Regions from separate parts of the Luteibacter sp. 9133 genome, predicted to be linked through region 3. Evidence: riboswitches for the same ligand, from Rfam matches in the RefSeq annotation. Region 3 holds a riboswitch; each other region holds the start of a gene.
The links. Region 3 has a riboswitch for cobalamin ahead of FA87_RS06530 (CoA-acylating methylmalonate-semialdehyde dehydrogenase). Riboswitches for the same ligand answer to the same signal wherever they lie in the genome.

Region 1 (4,546 bases), 1.2 Mb from region 3:
GCACGTCGTGGCAACAGGTTGCCCTTGCTGTCGTCGTCGCTATCGTCTTCCGGCTGCAGCCACGTCGCGTTACCCGAGAGGTGCCAGTCGGCGACGGTGGTGTCGGCTGCCAGCTCCACGCCACGGATCCGTGCGCGGTCGATATTGTTCGCGCCACCAAACGGGAACAGCGGACCGGTCAGGCTCGAGTCGAAGACGATCAGGTTGTCGATGTGATTCTGGAAGGCATTGATCGACCAGTTACCCCACGTGGGCGTACCGCGCAGCCCCAGCTCCCAGTTGCGGGAAGTTTCCGGGCGGAGGTCCGGATTGCCGTAGTCGGGGTAGTACAGGTCGTTGAACGTCGGTGCCTTGAACGCGGTGCCGTAGCTGCCGGTGACACGCAGGTCCTTCGTCAGCATGTAGCCGTACTGCAGGCTGCCGGTGGTCTTGCCGCCGAACTGGCTGTTCTCGTCACGGCGCAGACTGGCCTGGATCGAGCTGTCGCCGAATGCCTGCAGCCACTGGCCGAAAATCGCGTGATTGCGACGCGCATCGACGAAGTAGTCGGTGCTGCCGACGACGCGATCGCGCTGCCAGTCGTAACCGAGCGTGGTCTGGCCTGCGTCCCCACCGACGTGACCGAGGTCCGCCTGCACCGAGGCGACGTCGCGATGCGTGTTGAACGTATCGGCGTAGACGCCGTTCTCGTAGTCGGTCGAGAAGTCACCGCTGCGACCGAGGTTGAGGGTGAATTTCACGTCCTTCGACGGCGTATAGCGCAGACGGCCGCCAACGACCTGCGTCGACGAGTCGGCGAAGTTGCTGCTGGTGCCGTCGTAATGGTTGGCGCCTTCGGTGCGCATGGCATTGACGTCGGCGTCCCACTGCTCGTCGAAGCGCCATCCGCCCTTCAGCGACAGCGCATTGTTGCGGTAACCGTCCTTGTCCGGCTCGTAGGTGTAGCAACCGCCGCCGCCCGGGCTGGGGCGGCCGCGGCATGCGTTGATGCCGTCGGTCTGGTCGTGGTTCGCTTCCACCGCGTACCAGCCGTTGGCGCCGCGTCCGCTGAAGCCGGCCGAGCCGCGCAAGGTGTCGTAGCTGCCGCCGCCGACGGAGAAGTTCGGCACGAAGCTGCCTTCCGGACGACGGGTGAAGATCTGGATGACGCCGCCCAGCGCGTCCGAGCCATAGAGACTGGAGAACGGGCCACGGACGATTTCGATGCGCTCGATCTGGTCGACCGGAATATCCTGGAAGGCCGCCGTACCGGAGGTCGCTGAACCCACCTTCACGCCATCGATCAGCACCAGCACGTGGTCGGACTCGGTGCCGCGCATGAAGACGGAGGTCGACTTGCCCGGGCCGCCGTTATTGGCGATGGACACACCGGGCGTCGCACGCAGCAGGTCGGCCAGCGAGCGCGGCTGCAGCCGCTCGATCCCGGCACGGTCGATCACCGTGGAGGCGGACAGCACCTGCGCCTGGGTCTGCTCGGTCCGGCTCGCGGTGACCACGACCTTGTCGAGGTCAGTGGAGGTGTCATCGGCGAAGGCCGCGGCGGGAACGAGGCATGCCATCGCGATGGCGACCGCGAGGGTGGAAATACGAAGCGACACGTGGTGACTCCTGCACTACCGCGCCCATCCGCGCGGCATGAATGGCGAGAGACAGGGAGACGGTAGCGGGGATCGCCGATGGCGGAAGGCCGGCCGGCCACCCTCGACATGGCCCTCCGCCTGTCCGGTGTTACCTCGAAGGCCGGTCTCCGGGCTTGCGAGCGCAGGGAGAATCCCTGCCGGTCGGCGCCTTCCCATGCCTTTCGGGGCACAGTGGCTTCATGCAGACCTTTGGCTCGCCTACCGTTGCGGGGGCAGCTCCGGAATGACGCGGACCTCGTGGATCGCGCGGGTCACCGGATTCCCGTTTCAATCCCCGGCTGCGACGCCGGGAATCACCTTGGGCGGCGGTAGTGTATCCGAAGCATGAACGCGGCGGTCGCGCCAGCGCAGGAACGGGCGCTCGACACCATAGTGAAGCAGCGCACCGCCAGCCAGGGTCGCGGACGCATAGATGGCGAAACGGACGAAGCGATGACCGGCCAGACCGTCACCGAGCAGCCCCTCCGTCAGATGAAAAACGCCTTTGTGGCAGAGATAGAGGCTGTACGAAGCGGCGGCCAGCCATCCGGCACCGGGCACCCGCAGCCTTGCGAAGACGGTCGGGCCGCTGAAGGCGGCGACGAAGCCACCCATCGCCAGCGACAGCAGGGGGTAGCCGATGACGCAGGGCCAGAACAGGGGGCGTGCACCGTCGAAAAGGACCAGACAGACGCCAAGGAGAACGGTGGCGGCGCCGAGCACCCAGCCCGCGCGCGCATGGATCCATGCCATCCACTGCGGGCGATACACCCCGCACGCCGCCAGGGCGACACCGGCGACGAGCCCATCAAGGCGCGACCACGTGGGGTAATAGAGGTAACGGAGGTAGACCAGTCCCGCACCGATGTCCGTATCGCGAGCCGGTCCCAGCAAATCGGACCACAGCCATGCCCGCAACAGGAGGCCGCCGGCGACCACCGCGACGCATACGGTGATGAACTTCCACAGAGCGGGTTTGCGCGTCAGCGCGAAGGCCAGCAAGGGAAAGACGAGATAGAAGTGTTCTTCCACGCATAGCGACCACACGTGGGAGAACGCATAGTTGTCGCCGTTGTCGAACAACAGGTTGAAGGTGAACGTCGGAAATTGCCACAACGGCTGCATACCCGGCGTTTCTCGCCATGCCGGCCATAACGCATACATCGCCAGCACGACGATGAACGCAGGAAATATCCGTACGAAACGGCGCCGGTAGAAGCCAGGGAAATCGAGTCTTCCGGTGGTCTTCAGGGACTTCAGCACCTGCGTGCCGATGAGGTAGCCGCTCAGCACGAAGAACAGGTCGACGCCCATCCACCCCGACCATTCCAGCTTGCTGAAGCCATCGCCGAGGCCGCCGACCAGATAGCTGTGAAACAACATCACCCAGGCGATGGCAATCGCGCGCAGCGTGTCGAGGCCGGGTGTGCGGTTCATGCGTGGGATCCCCTGGGTGTCACGTCAATGTGCGTGCGCGTCCGGGCGGATGCGCGGCGCGTTTATGGCGATTCGCGGGCGCGCTCATTGCCCGCGATGCAACGCGGCGAGCAGGGCATCGATATAGGTACGACTTGCGCGCCAGCAGGGCTGCCCCCTGCAACGACAAGAAGCCGCCGGCGCCGCTTCCGCGGAGCCGGCGGCCCGGGTCGTACCAAGCCTTCCCGGTATAGCCCGATGGGATCAGAGGCAGCCGACGAGGCTGTCGTAAACGGAATTGCGGGACCCGGGGAGCTTGGCGTTGAGGGCGTCGTCCGCCTTCATGGCCTCGTAGAACTGTTCCACCAGCATGTCCTTCGGCAGACGGATCTTGCACTTGTACAGCTTGCCGGCGGCCTGCACGGCACCGGACTTGGTGACCACCGAAGCGGTGGTCCCGGCAAAGGTCCACACGCACTGCTTCATGCTGCTTTTGGTCGCGTCGACCGAACAGGTCAGCTGCATAGGGCGGAGGTTGTGAAACTCGCCTTCGCAGAAGGTGTCGCCGCAGATCTTGTCGAAGCCACCGTTGAGCGTGGCTTCGACACCGGCGAAACGGTCGAGGCCGGCTTCCGCGGTCGGCCAGTTGACGATGTCGACGTACCGATCGGCGGCGGGCGGCGTCTGGGCGAAAGCCGCCAGCGGCAGGACGAGAAGAGCGGCAGCGAGGGTGTTTCGAAGCATCGTTGTGACTCCGTGGTTGAGGAGCACACATGACACCGTGTTCGGCGCGGCGGGTCTGTCCCGCCGCGCCCAGGGCACATCGTAGCGTTCGGGCGACGCGTCCTGTGGGACGCGATCCCTACAGCCAGTGGCCGTAGCGCTTGATGTAGATCGTCTTCATCACCTGGGTCAGCACACAGTAGGACGCCAGGGTGAGCGCCAGCCAGGCGAAGTAGATGCCCGGCAGCGGCTGCATGCCGATGCGCGCACCGATCGCCGTGTACGGAATGAACATGCCGATGATCATGATCGCGACGGTCAGCGCCAGTACCGGCGCCGATGCGACGCTCTGCAGGAACGGGATGCGTCGCGTGCGGATCATGTGCACGACCAGCGTCTGCGAAAGCAGACCCTCGATGAACCAGCCGGACTGGAACAGCGACTGGTGAGCGACATCGTTCGCCCCGAAGTAATGCCACATCAGCCAGAACGTCGTGATGTCGAACACCGAGCTGACCGGACCGATCCACACCATGAAACGACCGATATCGCCCGCGTCCCACTTACGCGGCACACGCAGGTATTCCTCGTCCATGCGGTCGAACGGGATGGACAGCTGCGACAGGTCGTACAGCAGGTTCTGCACCAGGATCTGCAGCGGCAGCATCGGCAGGAACGGCAGGAACGCGCTCGCCACCAGCACGCTGAACACGTTGCCGAAGTTGGAGCTGGCGGTCATCTTGATGTATTTCATGATGTTGCCGAAGGTGATACGCCCTTCGATCACA
Region 2 (4,546 bases), 1.5 Mb from region 3:
TGGTTGTAATACGCCGCCGTCTCGTACCGCTTGTCCGCCACGTTCGCGACCCGGCCCTGCACGCTCCAGGCATCGTCCATGTGCCAGGTGGCACGCAGATCCGCGGTCGTGTAGCCGCCCAGACGCGTCGTGTTGGCCGCGTCGTCGTAGCTGTAACCCGAGGCGTAGACCGAGCCGCCCAGCGTCAACGCGCCCAGGTCCTTGTCCAGATCCACGCGACCGGTGCGACGCGGACGGCGGGCCAGCAGGTTGTCCTTCTCGAACCCGCTGTCCCGGTCCAGCGGCTGCTGCAGCGTCAGGTAGCCGCGCACGTGCCAGCCATCGACGTCCGCGCCCACCTGGCCTTCGAGGCCGCGCAGGCGGGCCTTGCTGACGTTGACCGGCAGGAAGTTCGCGTCGTAGCCGATCAGGTCGTCGACCTGGCTCTGGTAGGCGTTGACGGCCCAGTTCCAGATGCCCGGACGACCCGACAGGCCGATCTCGGCGGTGCGCGACTTCTCCGGCTTGAGGTTCACCGTGGGCACGCCGTACGGGTAGTACTCGTCGTTGAAGGTCGGCGCGTGGAAGGCGGTGCCATAAGAGGCCGTGACCTTCATGCCGTTGTCGAAACGGAAGCCATAGGCGGCCGAGCCGGTCGTGTGGTTGCCGAACTGGGTGTTGTGGTCGTGGCGGGCCGACAGCTGGATCTCATGCGGGCCGAACACGCCCTGGTAGAGCGCGAACACGCCCGTGTTGTTGCGGGTGTCCTTGAGATAATCCGTGTCGCTGCTCAGCTTTTCCTGCTGGTAGTCGACGCCGGCGCTCAGCGTCTGGCCCGGGGCCAGCGTGAAGTCGTTCTGCCAGGAACCCTGATTGCGCTTAGAGTACAGATATCCCACGCGCAGCTTGTCGGCACCGGTGACGTAGTTGAAGTCCGCGTCGTAATAGCCCTTGTTGGCGCCGTTGAGGTAGTTGTCGGCGCGGTCCTGGTTCTGGCCCAGGCTGACCGACATGCGCCACGCGGACAGCACGTCGAAGGCCAGCTTCGCGCCGGCGACCTGCTGCGAGCGTCGGGTCAGGTTCTGATAGTCGCCGTCGTATTCGATATCGCCCTTGCTGCGCAGCCAGCTGCCGGTGAGCTCGGTGCCGTCGTCCCAGCGGTAACCGCCCGACAGCGCGCCGTTGTACGTGCGATAGGCGTCATGGTCCGGCTCGTCGGTGAAGCAGCCCTTGAACGCCGTGCCCGCGCCGATGCGGCAGGCGTTGATGCCCGAGGTGTACTGGCCTCCGAGGCTGGCGTTGTACCAGCCGTGGGTCGTGCCGCCCGACACGCCGACCTGACCGGCGGTGTAGCCGTGGCTGCCGCCGGTGACCGAGAGGCTCGGGGTCGGCGCTTCGCCGGCCTGGCCGTGGCGGGTGAAGATCTGGATGACGCCGCCGATCGCGTCGGAGCCGTAAAGGCTCGAGCGCGGACCGCGGACGACCTCGATATGGTCGATCTGCTCGACCGGCAGCTGCTCGTAAGCCGGCAGACCCGCGCCCACGGTACCCACGCGGACACCGTCCACGAGGACCAGCGTGTGCGAGGAGTTGCTGCCACGCATGAACAGCGAGGTCTGCTGGCCGATACCGCCGGTGTTGGCCATGACCACACCGGGCAGCCCGGCGAGCAGGTCCTGGACGTTACGCGGCTGCAGACGCTCGATGTCTTCGTGGGTGATCACGGTCACCGGAGCGAGTACCTCGTCCAGCGGCGTGGCCGTGCGGGTCGCGGTGACGATCACGGGATCGAGGGCGTCCGGTGCGTCGGCCGCGTGGGCAGCGGCGATCGACGACAGCAGGGCTGCCGCTAGCAGGGTCTTCTTCATGGAACGGTCTTCCTCCGCCGCATAGCGCGGCAATGCGTAGCTCAAAGGGCGCGCGAGGAGGACATACGGCGAACGGCACACCGGCGGAACCCGGATGACTGTCCGGATTCGCCCTCCGCGAATCGCCCGAAACGGGACGACGCCCCGGGATGGCTCACGGGCGCGTCGTCGGGCCGGTCTCCGGACTCACGCCGTCCCCGAGGGGGTGTCGGACCGGCGCCTTCCCGCTGTCGCAGTGGCTGAAGCCGTGTCCGAGGGGCCGTGACGACCCCGGGCGCTTACCGTTGCGGGGGCAGTGCCGGCCTTGCCGCAGAGGCGGCGCACCGGCTTCCCGTTTCATCCCCGTGGCGCGACGCCCCGGGGACACCCGAACCCCGCGACTTTAACCGGAGGGTGGGGCGCTGTCACGACCGCCCGATCAGCCCGCGGCGTAAACGCGCTCGCCGCCGATCCAGGTTTCGATCACCGTATGGGTCTCGTCCATCACGACGAAGTCGGCGCGGTAACCGGCGGCGATATGACCGTGGGTGGCGCCGAGGCCGAGGAACGCGGCCGGATACGTCGACGCCATGCGCGCGGCCTCATCGTAGGCTACGCCGACCATGTCGACCGTGTTGCGCACCGCCGTGGCCATGTCCAGCGCGGAGCCGGCCAGCGTGCCGTCCGCCGTCTGGCAGACGCCGTCGCGCACGGTGATGGTTTCGCCCTTGAGCACGAAGTTCGGATTGTCCGAGCCCACAGGCGGCATCGCGTCGGTGACCAGCATCATCTTCCGTGGCGCCTTCGCCGCGATGGCGACACGCAGCGAGGTCGGGTGCACGTGGTGGCCGTCGACGATCAGACCGCACCAGCTGGCCTGGTCTTCGAGCGCGGCACCGACGACGCCAGGCTCGCGGCTGGTGAAGGGTGTCATCGCGTTGAACAGATGTGTGAAGCCGCGCACGCCCGTCGCCAGTGCATGGCGCGTGGTCTCGTAGTCGGCAGCCGTGTGGCCCGCGGCTACGATGACGCCGTTGGCGACCAGCTGCTGGAGTACTTCCGCGGAAGCGCGCTCGGGGCCAGCGTCAGCAGGGTCACGCCGCCGTGGCGCCGCGCGACCATCGCGACATCGTCGGCATCGGCGATGCGAAACTTGGCCGGGTCGTGCACGCCCTTGCGTTCAGGGGCGATGAAGGGACCTTCCAGATGGATGCCGAGCACGCCCGGCACGCCCTGGGCGACGGCGTCGTTCACGGCATCGATGGCCTTCGCCATGACCTCCGCGTCGTCACTGATCAGCGTGGGCAGGAAACCCGTGGTGCCGAATCTCGCGTGTGCCTCGCCGATCGTGCGGATCGCGTCGACCGTCGGTGCATCGTTGAACAACACGCCGCCCCCGCCGTTGACCTGGCAGTCGATGAAGCCGGGCAGCAAGGTGCGACCACCGAGGTCATGGCGCTCCGCCGCGCGCACGCGCGGGTCGGATGGCAGCGCCAGTCCGGTGATCTTTCCATCGTCGACCAGCACGGCAAAGCCGCTCTGGAATCCATTGTCGGTGAGCACACGGCCGTTGACGAGGGCGAGGGTCATGGCGATTCCTTGAGGGTGGCGGTCAGACGGTCTCGGTGACTTTATTCAGGTGCGGCGGCACGTCGGGATTGAAGCCGCGCTTCAGCGCGAGCGCCGCCGTGGCGCGGTAGAAGCTCTGCACCGTGATCAGCGGCGCGGCGATCGGTGCGGTGGCGACCAGCGGCAGCACACCCTCACCCGTCGCACCCGGCGCGGCGATCCAGACATTGGCGCCACGCTTGCGGAACTCGGCGGCGACATCGAGCACGCCCGGGAGCGTGTCGTCGTTCTGCGCGAAGAACAGCACCGGGAAGTCCGGGCCGACCAGCGCCATCGGGCCGTGTTTCACTTCGGCCGCGCTGAAGGCTTCGGCATGCAGGCCGCAGGTTTCCTTGAACTTGAGCGCCGCTTCCAGCGCACCGGCGAAGCCGAAGCCACGACCGACCACGAACAGGTTGTGCGCATCGACGAGGCCTTCCGTCAGCGACGACCAGTCGGCATCCCAGCCCTGGCGCAGCTGCGCGGGCAACGCGGCCAGGGCGTCGGCGATCTCGGCCTTGCCACTCCACCGGGCGGCGATATGCAGAATCGCGAACAGCGCGCCGAGATAGCTCTTGGTCGCGGCGACGCTGGTTTCCGGGCCCGCGTGCAGCGGGACGACCACGTCCGCGACGTCCGCCAGCGGCGAGTCGGTCACGTTGACCAGCGCCACGACGTACGCACCGGCCTTCTTCGCGGCCTCGGCATTGCGGACCAGATCCGGGCTCTTGCCCGACTGGGATACGGCGACGTAAAGCGCGCCATCGAGGCGCTGCGCGGCGTGGTAAATCGAGGTGACCGACGGCGAGGCCGAGGCGGTGACGACGCCCAGCTGCGTCTCGAACACGTACTTCGCGTACATCGCCGCGTGATCCGAACTGCCACGGGCGCAGGTGATCACCATGCGCGGCGGGTTCGCGCGCAGGCGCTCGGCAAGGGCGCCGATCACGGCTTCGTTAAGGGCAAGCTGCCGCTCGACGACCTCGGCGGTCTCGTGCGCTTCGCGGTACATCAGGGTGTCTTGCGGCTGGATCGTCATGAAGAAGGGTCCGTCAGTCGCTCTGCAGTTCGGCGACGAAGTCGTAGATGTCCCCGCGATACCAGGAACACGT
Region 3 (4,546 bases):
GCTGCATGAGCGGGTGAAGCGGCTGCGCAGGGATGGGGTCATTAAGGCCACCGTGGCTGTGCTCGATGGAGTGAAGGTCGGGCGTCCGTTGCTGACCTTCGTCCACGTGGACACGACCAGCTGGGCGGTGACACGCCAGCTGCTGGCGCTGCAGGCCTTTCCCGAGGTGGAGGAAATCCACACCGTGACGGGAGAGAGCGCGATGTTGCTGAAGGTGCGGACGGCCGATACGCGGGGGCTCGAGCACCTCCTGGAGCGGATTCACGCGATGGAGGGATTCAAGGGGACGCGGAGCTATATCGCTCTGTCGACGTATCTGGAGCGGGGGCCGAGTGCGGAGGAGGCTTCCGGGGCGACATAAAAAACCCCGCGGTGCGGGGTTTCTGACGCCGACTTACGGGAGGCTCAGCGATCGCGTCGCGCGCGAACCTTGATCCGCTGCATCCGGCGCTGCTGCATCATATTGAACCAGAAGGCCGTCTCCGTCACGACGCCAGCGGCGACGAGCAGCAACGTCCCTGTGACCGAACCGGCGAGAAAGAACACGACGGCCAGGGCGAACAAGGCGGCGAGGACGAGATAACGTTGGCTCATGGGTGACTCCTGCTTGCTGCGCGGCCCCGGGACCCGGGCGCGGCCTGATTCGATCCTCGGCTACCTACGAGATGGTGTCAATCGCGGAAACGTCAAGGGATTGTGGGCGATTCAGCCACGATAACGTCGCGCATCCACCAGCAGGGTCAGTGCGGGGGAGGTCTGCCGCCGGTTCGGGTCTACACGGTGCTGATAGAGCAGATCGATCTGCTCGATGCCCAGACGCTTGAGCGATCCCTCGGCGGCCTTGCGAATGTTCTCCGGGCGGCTGTCCAGACCCGTCTGCTTGTTCGTTTCCGGATCGAACGCGACGCCGAACTTCGTCGTGATGACGACGCGGTCGCGCATCGGCGCAAGGGCCTTACCGACGATTTCCTCGTTGGTGAACGGGCCATAGACCTCGGCCGTATCGAAGAAATCGACGCCCAGGTCCACCGCCTCGCGGATGAGCTTGACTGACTCGTCGCTGCTCAGCGCGTGGCTATAGCTGAAATTGAGGCCCATGCAGCCAAAGCCGAGGGCTGAGACCTCCAGGCCGCTTTTACCGAGAACGCGCTTTTTCATGGTGATCTCCAGAAGGTAGCCATGACGCCATGCTACCGACCGGGGGTCCAGCCATTAAGTGGGATAAACGGCTCGAGCCTGTGCGGGCAGTTCATCAATGATTTTCCATCAGCCGGCGTGAAACACCGCCTCGATGTTGTGGCCATCCGGATCCAGCACGAAACCGCCGTAATAGCCTTCGTGATAGTGCGAACGCGGGCCCGGCGGACCGTTGTCCCTCGCGCCCGCATCCAGCGCCGTCTGATGAAATAGCCGCACCAGCTGCTGCGAACTCACTCGAAAGGCGACGTGTACCGGCGGCTGATTGGGTGTGCCCTGGTAGATCCAGAAATCCGGCTTGCCGTCTTCGCCGAAACCCGCCACGTCGGTACGTCCCGTTTTCGAGGCGGGGAAGTGCACGATCAGTTCATAGCCGATGGAGGCCAATACGGTCGTATAGAACTGCTTGCTGCGCTCGAAGTCGCTGACGGTGGCGCCGGTGTGGTCGATCATGAGGATCTCCTGGGCGTGGAACGGCTGATCCGCGCAGCTTAGTCGGAATCCGTGGCGGCATCCAAGGCGCCTTTACTGCATCGCAGCGTGTCGCTCGCCGCGTCGCCGCCTACACTCCCGCTGGCCACAGGTGTCCTGCCGCCGCCATTCCGGTGCGCAGGGTGAAACGGGAAGCCGGTCCGATGCCGGCGCTGCCCCCGCAACGGTAGGCGAGAAAACCCGACTCAGAACCACTGCGGCAACGCGGGAAGGTGTCGGGGTGATGCGGATCGCATCGCTCGCAAGCCCGGAGACCGGCCCGTGGTGGGCACCGCTTGCGGTGTCTTCCTCGGGTGTTGCGGTGGGCAACCGGACGAGCTGGCTCGATGCGGCGTCCGTGGCCTCGAACCGACTTGTCTCGCTCACGCACGCCCGGTTTCGCGGGTGAGCGATATGGAGACAAGCATCATGAACGAGATGAATCGTGCCGCGACCGATGTCGCGACCGTCAAACTGCTGATCGACGGTGAGTTCGTCGAGTCGGCGACCCCACAATGGCGCGATGTGGTGAACCCGGCGACGCAGATCGTCCTGGCTCGTGTACCCTTCGCCACGTCCCGGGAGGTGGATGCGGCCGTCGCCGCCGCCCGGCGCGCGTTCGCCACCTGGCGCAAAACGCCCATCGGGACGCGGGCCCGCATCTTCCTCAGGTACCAGCAACTGATCCGCGAACACATGGCGGAACTGGCGGCGATCCTCACGGCGGAGCAGGGCAAGACACTGCCGGACGCCGAAGGCGACGTGTTCCGTGGCCTCGAGGTGGTGGAGCACGCGGCGGCCATCGGCAATCTGCAACTCGGCGAGCTGGCCAACAACGTGGCCGGTGGCGTGGACACGTACACACTGCTGCAGCCGCTGGGTGTCTGCGCCGGCATCACGCCGTTCAACTTTCCGGCGATGATCCCCCTTTGGATGTTTCCGATGGCCATCGCCACGGGAAACACCTTCGTGCTGAAGCCGTCGGAGCAGGACCCGATGGTCACCATGCGGCTGGTCGAGCTGGCGCAGGAGGCGGGCATTCCCAGGGGCGTGCTCAACGTTGTGCACGGGGGCGAGGAGGTGGTCAACGCCATCTGCGATCACGTCGACATCAAGGCGGTGTCTTTCGTCGGATCGACAAAGGTCGGTACGCACGTTTATCACCGTGCATCGCAAGCCGGTAAGCGCGTGCAGTGCATGATGGGGGCGAAAAATCACGCTGTCGTTCTGCCCGACGCCAACAAGGAGCAGACGCTCAATGCCATGGTCGGTGCCGCCTTCGGTGCGGCCGGGCAGCGTTGCATGGCGGCATCGACGGCGGTGCTGGTCGGTAACGCGCGGGAGTGGATTCCCGACATCGTCGCCAGAGCGAAGGCGCTGCGGGTGAACGCAGGCATAGAAGCGGGCACCGATGTCGGTCCACTGATCTCATCAGCAGCGCGTGAGCGCGTGGAGCGCCTGATCGACGCCGGTGTGGTGCAGGGGGCGACGCTGGAGCTCGACGGTCGCGGCTTTCGCGTGCCGGGTTACGACGAGGGCAACTTCGTGGGGCCGACGATTTTCTCGGGCGTGAAGCCTGGCATGCGTATCTACGACGAAGAGATCTTCGGGCCCGTGCTGGTCGTCCTCACGGTCGACACGCTGGACGAAGCGATCGATCTGGTCAACGCCAATCCCAACGGAAACGGTACGGCCGTGTTTACGCAGAGCGGTGCGGCTGCCCGTCGCTTTCAGGAAGACATCGATGTGGGGCAGGTCGGTATCAACGTACCGATCCCGGTGCCGGTGCCGCTGTTCTCCTTCACGGGATCGCGCGCGTCCAAACTAGGCGACCTGGGCCCTTACGGCAAGCAGGCGGTCATGTTCTACACGCAGACCAAGACGATCACGTCGCGCTGGTTCGACGATGACACGCGCGGCCACGGCGTCAATACGACGATCAGTCTCAAGTGATGGCGGCCGTCATGGACATTCCTGTGATGGGGCACGGTTTCGGCTTCAGCGACGAGCAGATGGCGTTTCGCGAGGCGGCGCGCGATTTTGCGGCATCCGAACTGGCGCCGCGTGCGGCGCACTGGGACGCCGAGAGCATCTTTCCGCGTGAGGCCATCGGCAAGGCGGGCGAACTGGGTTTCTGCGGCCTGTATGTCGACGAAGCGGCCGGCGGCAGCGGGCTGACCCGGCTGGATGCGGCGATTGTGTTTGAAGAACTCGCCGCCGCCGATCCATCCACCGCGGCGTTCATCAGTATCCACAACATGGCGACGTGGATGCTGGCGACGCATGCACGTTCTTCGTTGCGTGCCGAATGGGGTCCGACGCTGTGCAGTGGGGCGAAGCTTGCGTCGTACTGCCTGACCGAGCCGGGCGCCGGTTCCGATGCGGCGTCTCTGCAGACGCGCGCCGTGCGTGATGGTGACGCGTACGTGCTCCACGGCAGCAAGGCCTTCATCTCGGGAGCCGGCGCTACCGACATGCTCGTGGTCATGGCCCGCACGGGGGGCGAGGGTGCGCGTGGTATCAGTGCGTTCGCCGTACCCGCCGACGCCGAAGGCATTACGTATGGGCGTAAGGAGGACAAGCTCGGCTGGAACAGTCAGCCTACGCGGGGCATCACGTTCGACGGCGTTCGTGTGCCGGCGTCGAACCTTCTGGGCGAAGAGGGTGAAGGGTTTCGGATTGCCATGAAGGGTCTGGACGGTGGGCGGATCAACATCAGCGCCTGTTCACTCGGTGCCGCACAGGGCGCCCTGGACGCCGCGCGGCGTTATCTCGGTGAGCGGCGGCAGTTCGGGCGCAAGCTGGGCGAGTTCCAGGCCTTGCAGTTCAAGCTGGCCGATATGGCGACCCAGCTGGTCGCCGCTCGACAGATGGTGCA
Region 4 (4,546 bases), 1.2 Mb from region 3:
GCTTGGTCGTGAAGAAGGGATCGAACACCTTGTCGAGGATGTCGTGCGGAATACCGGTACCGGTATCGGTCACGGCGAGCATGACGTACTGGCCCGGACGCAGGTCGCCGTGTGCCGTGGCATAGGCCTCGTCGAGCAAGGCGTTACCGGCTTCGATGGTGAGCTTGCCCTGCCCGTGCATCGCGTCGCGTGCATTGATCGCGAGATTCAGCAGCGCGTTCTCGACATTGGACGGATCGACCAGCGTGTTCCACAAGCCACCGGCGATGACGGTCTCGACCTCGATGGCCTCACCGAGCGCGCGGCGCAACAGTTCGTCCATGTCGCGGATGAAGCGACCGATGTTGACGACCTTGGGCGCGAGCGGCTGACGCCGGCCGAAGGCGAGCAACTGGGCGGCCAGCTTGGAGCCACGGGTGACGCCGGCCATCGCATTGGCGACGCGCCGCTCGGCCCGTTCGTTGCCCGACACATCCGCGCCAAGCAGCTGCAGATTGCCGCTGATGACTTGCAGGAGGTTATTGAAATCGTGCGCGACGCCACCGGTCAGGTTGCCTATCGCATCCATCTTCTGCGCCTGGCGCAGCTGTTCCTGGGCGGCATCCAGTTCAGCGTCGCGTGCGCGCTCGCTGGTGACGTCACGCGCCACGGCGAAGATCATGCCCTCACTCGGGACCGCCCGCCAGGACAGGTGCCGGAAGCCACCGTCCGCGGTGCGGTAGCGGTTCTCGAAACGGAGCGTAGCCACACCGTCGGCCAGCTGCTCGGTTTCCTCACCAGTGCGCCCGGTGTCGTCCGGATGCACGAAGTCCAGATAGGAGCGGCCGATGGTGTCGCGCTCGCTCCAGCCGAGAATCGCGGTCCACGCCGGGTTGACCGAGAGCAGGCGGGTGTCGGTGTCGGCGACGACGAGGATGTCGCTCGACAGGCGCCAGATGCGGTCGCGTTCCAGCGTACGTTCGGCGACCTGACGCTCCAGACTGTGCGCGAACTCGAGCAGCTCGGCCTCGGCGCGACGGCGCTCCACCGCGACGCGCGTGCGATGGGCGACCTCGCGGACGAAGTCGATCTCTTCTTCCGGCCACTCCCGCGGGCTTTCGTGGTTCAGATAGAGCAGCGCCACCGTGCCGCCACGCTCGGTCACCGGCATGTTGATGAACGAGGTGGCGCTGATCGACGCCAGCGCGTCCGCCGTATGGATCGTGCGCGGGTCCTTGTACGCATCGGACACGACCGCGGTACGGCCGGCCTTGATATCGTCGATGTAGGAGCCGTATTCACGGAAGTTGAGGACACCGGCGATCGTGACGATGCCCGGCGCGTTCCAGTCGCGCTCGATCGTGATGGTCTCCGCGATCGTGTCCACCGAGCCATAGCCCGCACGGCTGACATGAAGCGCGCGGCCGAGTACCTCGGCCACGCGGTAGGCGATCTCGGCGGGATCTTCGACTTCGCGGAGGATGTCGCTGACCTCGATCAGCGCCACACGACGCTCTTCGATGGTGCGCGCGGCCTCGGTCTGCCCGGACAGCGGGCGGATGCTCACCACGAAGGACGCCTGGCCCAGCGCCGAAGCGCGCCACGGCTCGATCGAGACCCGCCAGGTGGCGCCCTCCACAGAGCCCAGGGCCAGCTCTCGGACGCCCCCGGCGTCAGCAAGCGACAAGGCGGTCTCGAGGCGAGACCGGCTTTCCTCATTCCACCAGGTCAGAAAGCCGCACGCACCCGCGTCGCGGAGGCGTGCCGTCATCCAGGCATTGGCATACAGGAGCTCGCCATCCGCCGTGACGGCGGTGAAGCCGAAGGGCAGCGCGTCGAACGCATCGGTGACCAGGGCATGTTCCTGCAGCGCGAACGTCAAGGTCATCTAGCGAGCGATCCTATGAGGGATCGCAGATGTTATCGGTTAGAGGTCATGCGCTTTGTGTAGACGATCTTCACAAAACCCTCATGGTCCTCTTCGTCGCGGGACGGGAAAGGGGTTGCAAAAAATCACTTGCGGCGGATCAAGCACATAGCGGCGACACCCTACATCTTGTGTTGACGCTGCCAACCCCCGCCTATATGGTGTGTCCCGTTGGTGTCCGGAGAGGCGCGACTGCCCGTCGGACTTAATAGGGAATCCGGTGCGAATCCGGAACTGCCCCGCAGCGGTAAATGGAAACGATCCCGTTCAATGCACTGGTCCTTCGGGGGCTGGGAAGCGACGGGTAGGCGGACCGAAAGGTCCATGTCCATGAGTCCGAAGACCTGCCAGCAATCGGTGCCCGGGAGGCCTCGATAGTGGTGACGGCTTCCGCGGGGAAGCACGTCGCGGACCGGAGCCCCTTCGCGGCGCGCTCCGTCCCCGGCCGTTTCCCGCATCAGCCCCATCCCTCACGAGCCAGCCGACCGGGAACGGGTGATAGAACCTGGGGCGAGCCAAGACAATGACCACGATGGATTCTTCCGCGCGCGAGCGCACCGAGACGGCCGATGCCGCCGTCTCCGCCAATAACACCACGGACAAGGCGCCTGCCGCCGGCTACCGCAACGACCCGCCGCCGGCGTTCGCGCTGACGCCCCCGCACAACCCTGGCCAGATGCGCGTCACCAAGCGCAACGGCGGCCAGGAAGTCGTCGACGTGAACAAGATCGTGCGCGCGGTGACCCGCAGCGCCGACGGCCTGTTCGCGGTCGACCCCATGCGCGTCGCCCTGAAGACTATCGGCGGACTCTACGATGGCGCCACCACGCAGGAACTCGACCAGCTGTCGATCCGTACCGCCGCGGCGCTCACCGCCGAGGAACCGGAGTACGGCCAACTGGCCGCACGCCTGCTCGCCGCCTTCGTCGACAAGGAAGTATCCGGTCAGGACATCCAGTCGTTCTCGCAGTCGATCTCCACCGGTTTCGACCTGGGCATCCTCAACGAGCGTCTGCGTGACTTCGTCCAGGTCAATGCGCGCAAGCTCAACGACGCCATCGACACGACCGGTTCGCGCCGCTTCGAGTACTTCGGCCTGCGCACGGTTTATGACCGCTACCTGCTGCGTCACCCGACGAAGCGCTTCGTCATCGAAACGCCGCAGTACTTCTTCATGCGCATCGCCTGCGCGCTCGGCGGAAACGACGTGGCCGAGACGCTCGAGCTGTATCGCATGCTGTCGTCGCTGGAATACCTGGCCAGCTCGCCGACCCTGTTCAATGCCGGTACGGCGCACGAGCAGCTGTCGTCGTGCTTCCTGCTGGACTCGCCGCAGGATGCCCTGGAGTCGATCTACGCCAAGTACGGCGACGTGGCCCAACTGTCCAAGTTCGCCGGCGGTATCGGCCTGGCTTACTCGCGCATCCGTTCGCGCGGTTCGCTGATCAAGGGCACCAACGGTCATTCCAACGGCCTCGTGCCCTGGCTGAAGACGCTGGACGCCTCGGTCGCGGCGGTGAATCAGGGTGGCAAGCGCAAGGGCGCCGCCTGCGTGTACCTCGAGTCCTGGCACGCCGACATCGAGGAATTCCTCGAGCTGCGTGAGAACACCGGCGACGACGCGCGCCGCACGCACAACCTCAACCTGGCCAACTGGGTACCCGACCTCTTCATGCGCCGCGTGGAGACCGACGGCGACTGGTCGCTGTTCGATCCGAAGATCGTGCCGCACTTCGTCGACACCTGGGGCGCGACGTTCGAGGCCGCCTATGAGAAGGCCGAGGCCGAGGGCCTGGCTGCCAAGTCGATCAAGGCGCGCGAGCTGTACGCCCGCATGCTGCGCTCGCTGGCACAGACCGGCAACGGCTGGATGACCTTCAAGGACCGCTCGAACGCCACGAGCAACCAGACCGCGCGTCCGGAAAACGTCATTCACCTGTCCAACCTGTGCACCGAGATCCTCGAAGTCACCTCCGAGGGCGAGACCGCCGTGTGCAACCTCGGCTCGGTCAACCTGGCCCGCCACGTGGTGGACGGTCAGTTCGACTACGAGAAGCTCGGTACCACGGTGCGCACCGCCGTGCGTCAGCTCAACCGCGTCATCGACCTCAACTTCTACCCGATCGCCACGGCGAAGACGGCCAACATGAAGTGGCGTCCGGTGGGTCTGGGCGTGATGGGCCTGCAGGACGTGTTCTTCAAGCTGCGCCTGCCCTTCGACTCCGAAGAAGCGCGCAAGCTGTCCACGCGCATCCAGGAAGAGATCTATTTCCACGCGCTGTCGATGTCCAACGAGATCGCCGAGCGCGACGGTGCCCACCCGGGCTTCGACGAAACCCGCGCCGCCAACGGCGAGCTTCAGTTCGACTACTGGCCGGCGGCCACGCCGACCGGCGTAGAGGGCCGCTGGGCCGAGCTGCGCGAGAAGATCAAGGCCAAGGGCCTGCGCAATTCGCTGGTCATCGCCATCGCTCCGACCGCCACGATCGCTTCGATCGCCGGCTGCTACGAGTGCATCGAGCCGCAGGTGTCCAACCTGTTCAAGCGCGAGACGCTCTCGGGCGACTTCCTCGTCGTCAACCGTTATCTGGTCGATGAGCTGAAGACGCTGGGCCTGTGGACCGCCGACGTGCGCGATCA

Region 1: linked by a shared signal. The riboswitch ahead of btuB (TonB-dependent vitamin B12 receptor) and the one ahead of FA87_RS06530 (CoA-acylating methylmalonate-semialdehyde dehydrogenase) in region 3 are both predicted to bind cobalamin.
Region 2: linked by a shared signal. The riboswitch ahead of FA87_RS00010 (TonB-dependent receptor) and the one ahead of FA87_RS06530 (CoA-acylating methylmalonate-semialdehyde dehydrogenase) in region 3 are both predicted to bind cobalamin.
Region 4: linked by a shared signal. The riboswitch ahead of FA87_RS01145 (ribonucleoside-diphosphate reductase subunit alpha) and the one ahead of FA87_RS06530 (CoA-acylating methylmalonate-semialdehyde dehydrogenase) in region 3 are both predicted to bind cobalamin.

What each region holds. Positions count from the first base shown of each region.
Region 1 is NZ_JUHO01000001.1:346,779-351,324, reverse strand. Features, by position in the region: gene btuB (TonB-dependent vitamin B12 receptor) at 1-1,598, opposite strand, end outside; cobalamin riboswitch at 1,721-1,956, opposite strand; partial or broken gene FA87_RS01280 (acyltransferase) at 1,980-3,056, opposite strand; gene FA87_RS01275 (hypothetical protein) at 3,300-3,779, opposite strand; gene mgtA (magnesium-translocating P-type ATPase) at 3,898-4,546, opposite strand, start outside.
Region 2 is NZ_JUHO01000001.1:2,927-7,472, forward strand. Features, by position in the region: gene FA87_RS00010 (TonB-dependent receptor) at 1-1,847, opposite strand, end outside; cobalamin riboswitch at 2,001-2,233, opposite strand; partial or broken gene nagA (N-acetylglucosamine-6-phosphate deacetylase) at 2,266-3,416, opposite strand; gene FA87_RS00020 (SIS domain-containing protein) at 3,439-4,473, opposite strand; gene FA87_RS00025 (GntR family transcriptional regulator) at 4,487-4,546, opposite strand, start outside.
Region 3 is NZ_JUHO01000001.1:1,507,056-1,511,601, forward strand. Features, by position in the region: gene FA87_RS06510 (Lrp/AsnC family transcriptional regulator) at 1-361, shown strand, start outside; gene FA87_RS06515 (hypothetical protein) at 406-594, opposite strand; partial or broken gene FA87_RS06520 (aldo/keto reductase) at 766-1,158, opposite strand; gene FA87_RS06525 (VOC family protein) at 1,267-1,650, opposite strand; cobalamin riboswitch at 1,762-1,967, shown strand; gene FA87_RS06530 (CoA-acylating methylmalonate-semialdehyde dehydrogenase) at 2,107-3,621, shown strand; gene FA87_RS06535 (acyl-CoA dehydrogenase family protein) at 3,633-4,546, shown strand, end outside.
Region 4 is NZ_JUHO01000001.1:307,227-311,772, reverse strand. Features, by position in the region: gene FA87_RS01150 (response regulator) at 1-1,867, opposite strand, end outside; cobalamin riboswitch at 2,062-2,273, shown strand; gene FA87_RS01145 (ribonucleoside-diphosphate reductase subunit alpha) at 2,430-4,546, shown strand, end outside.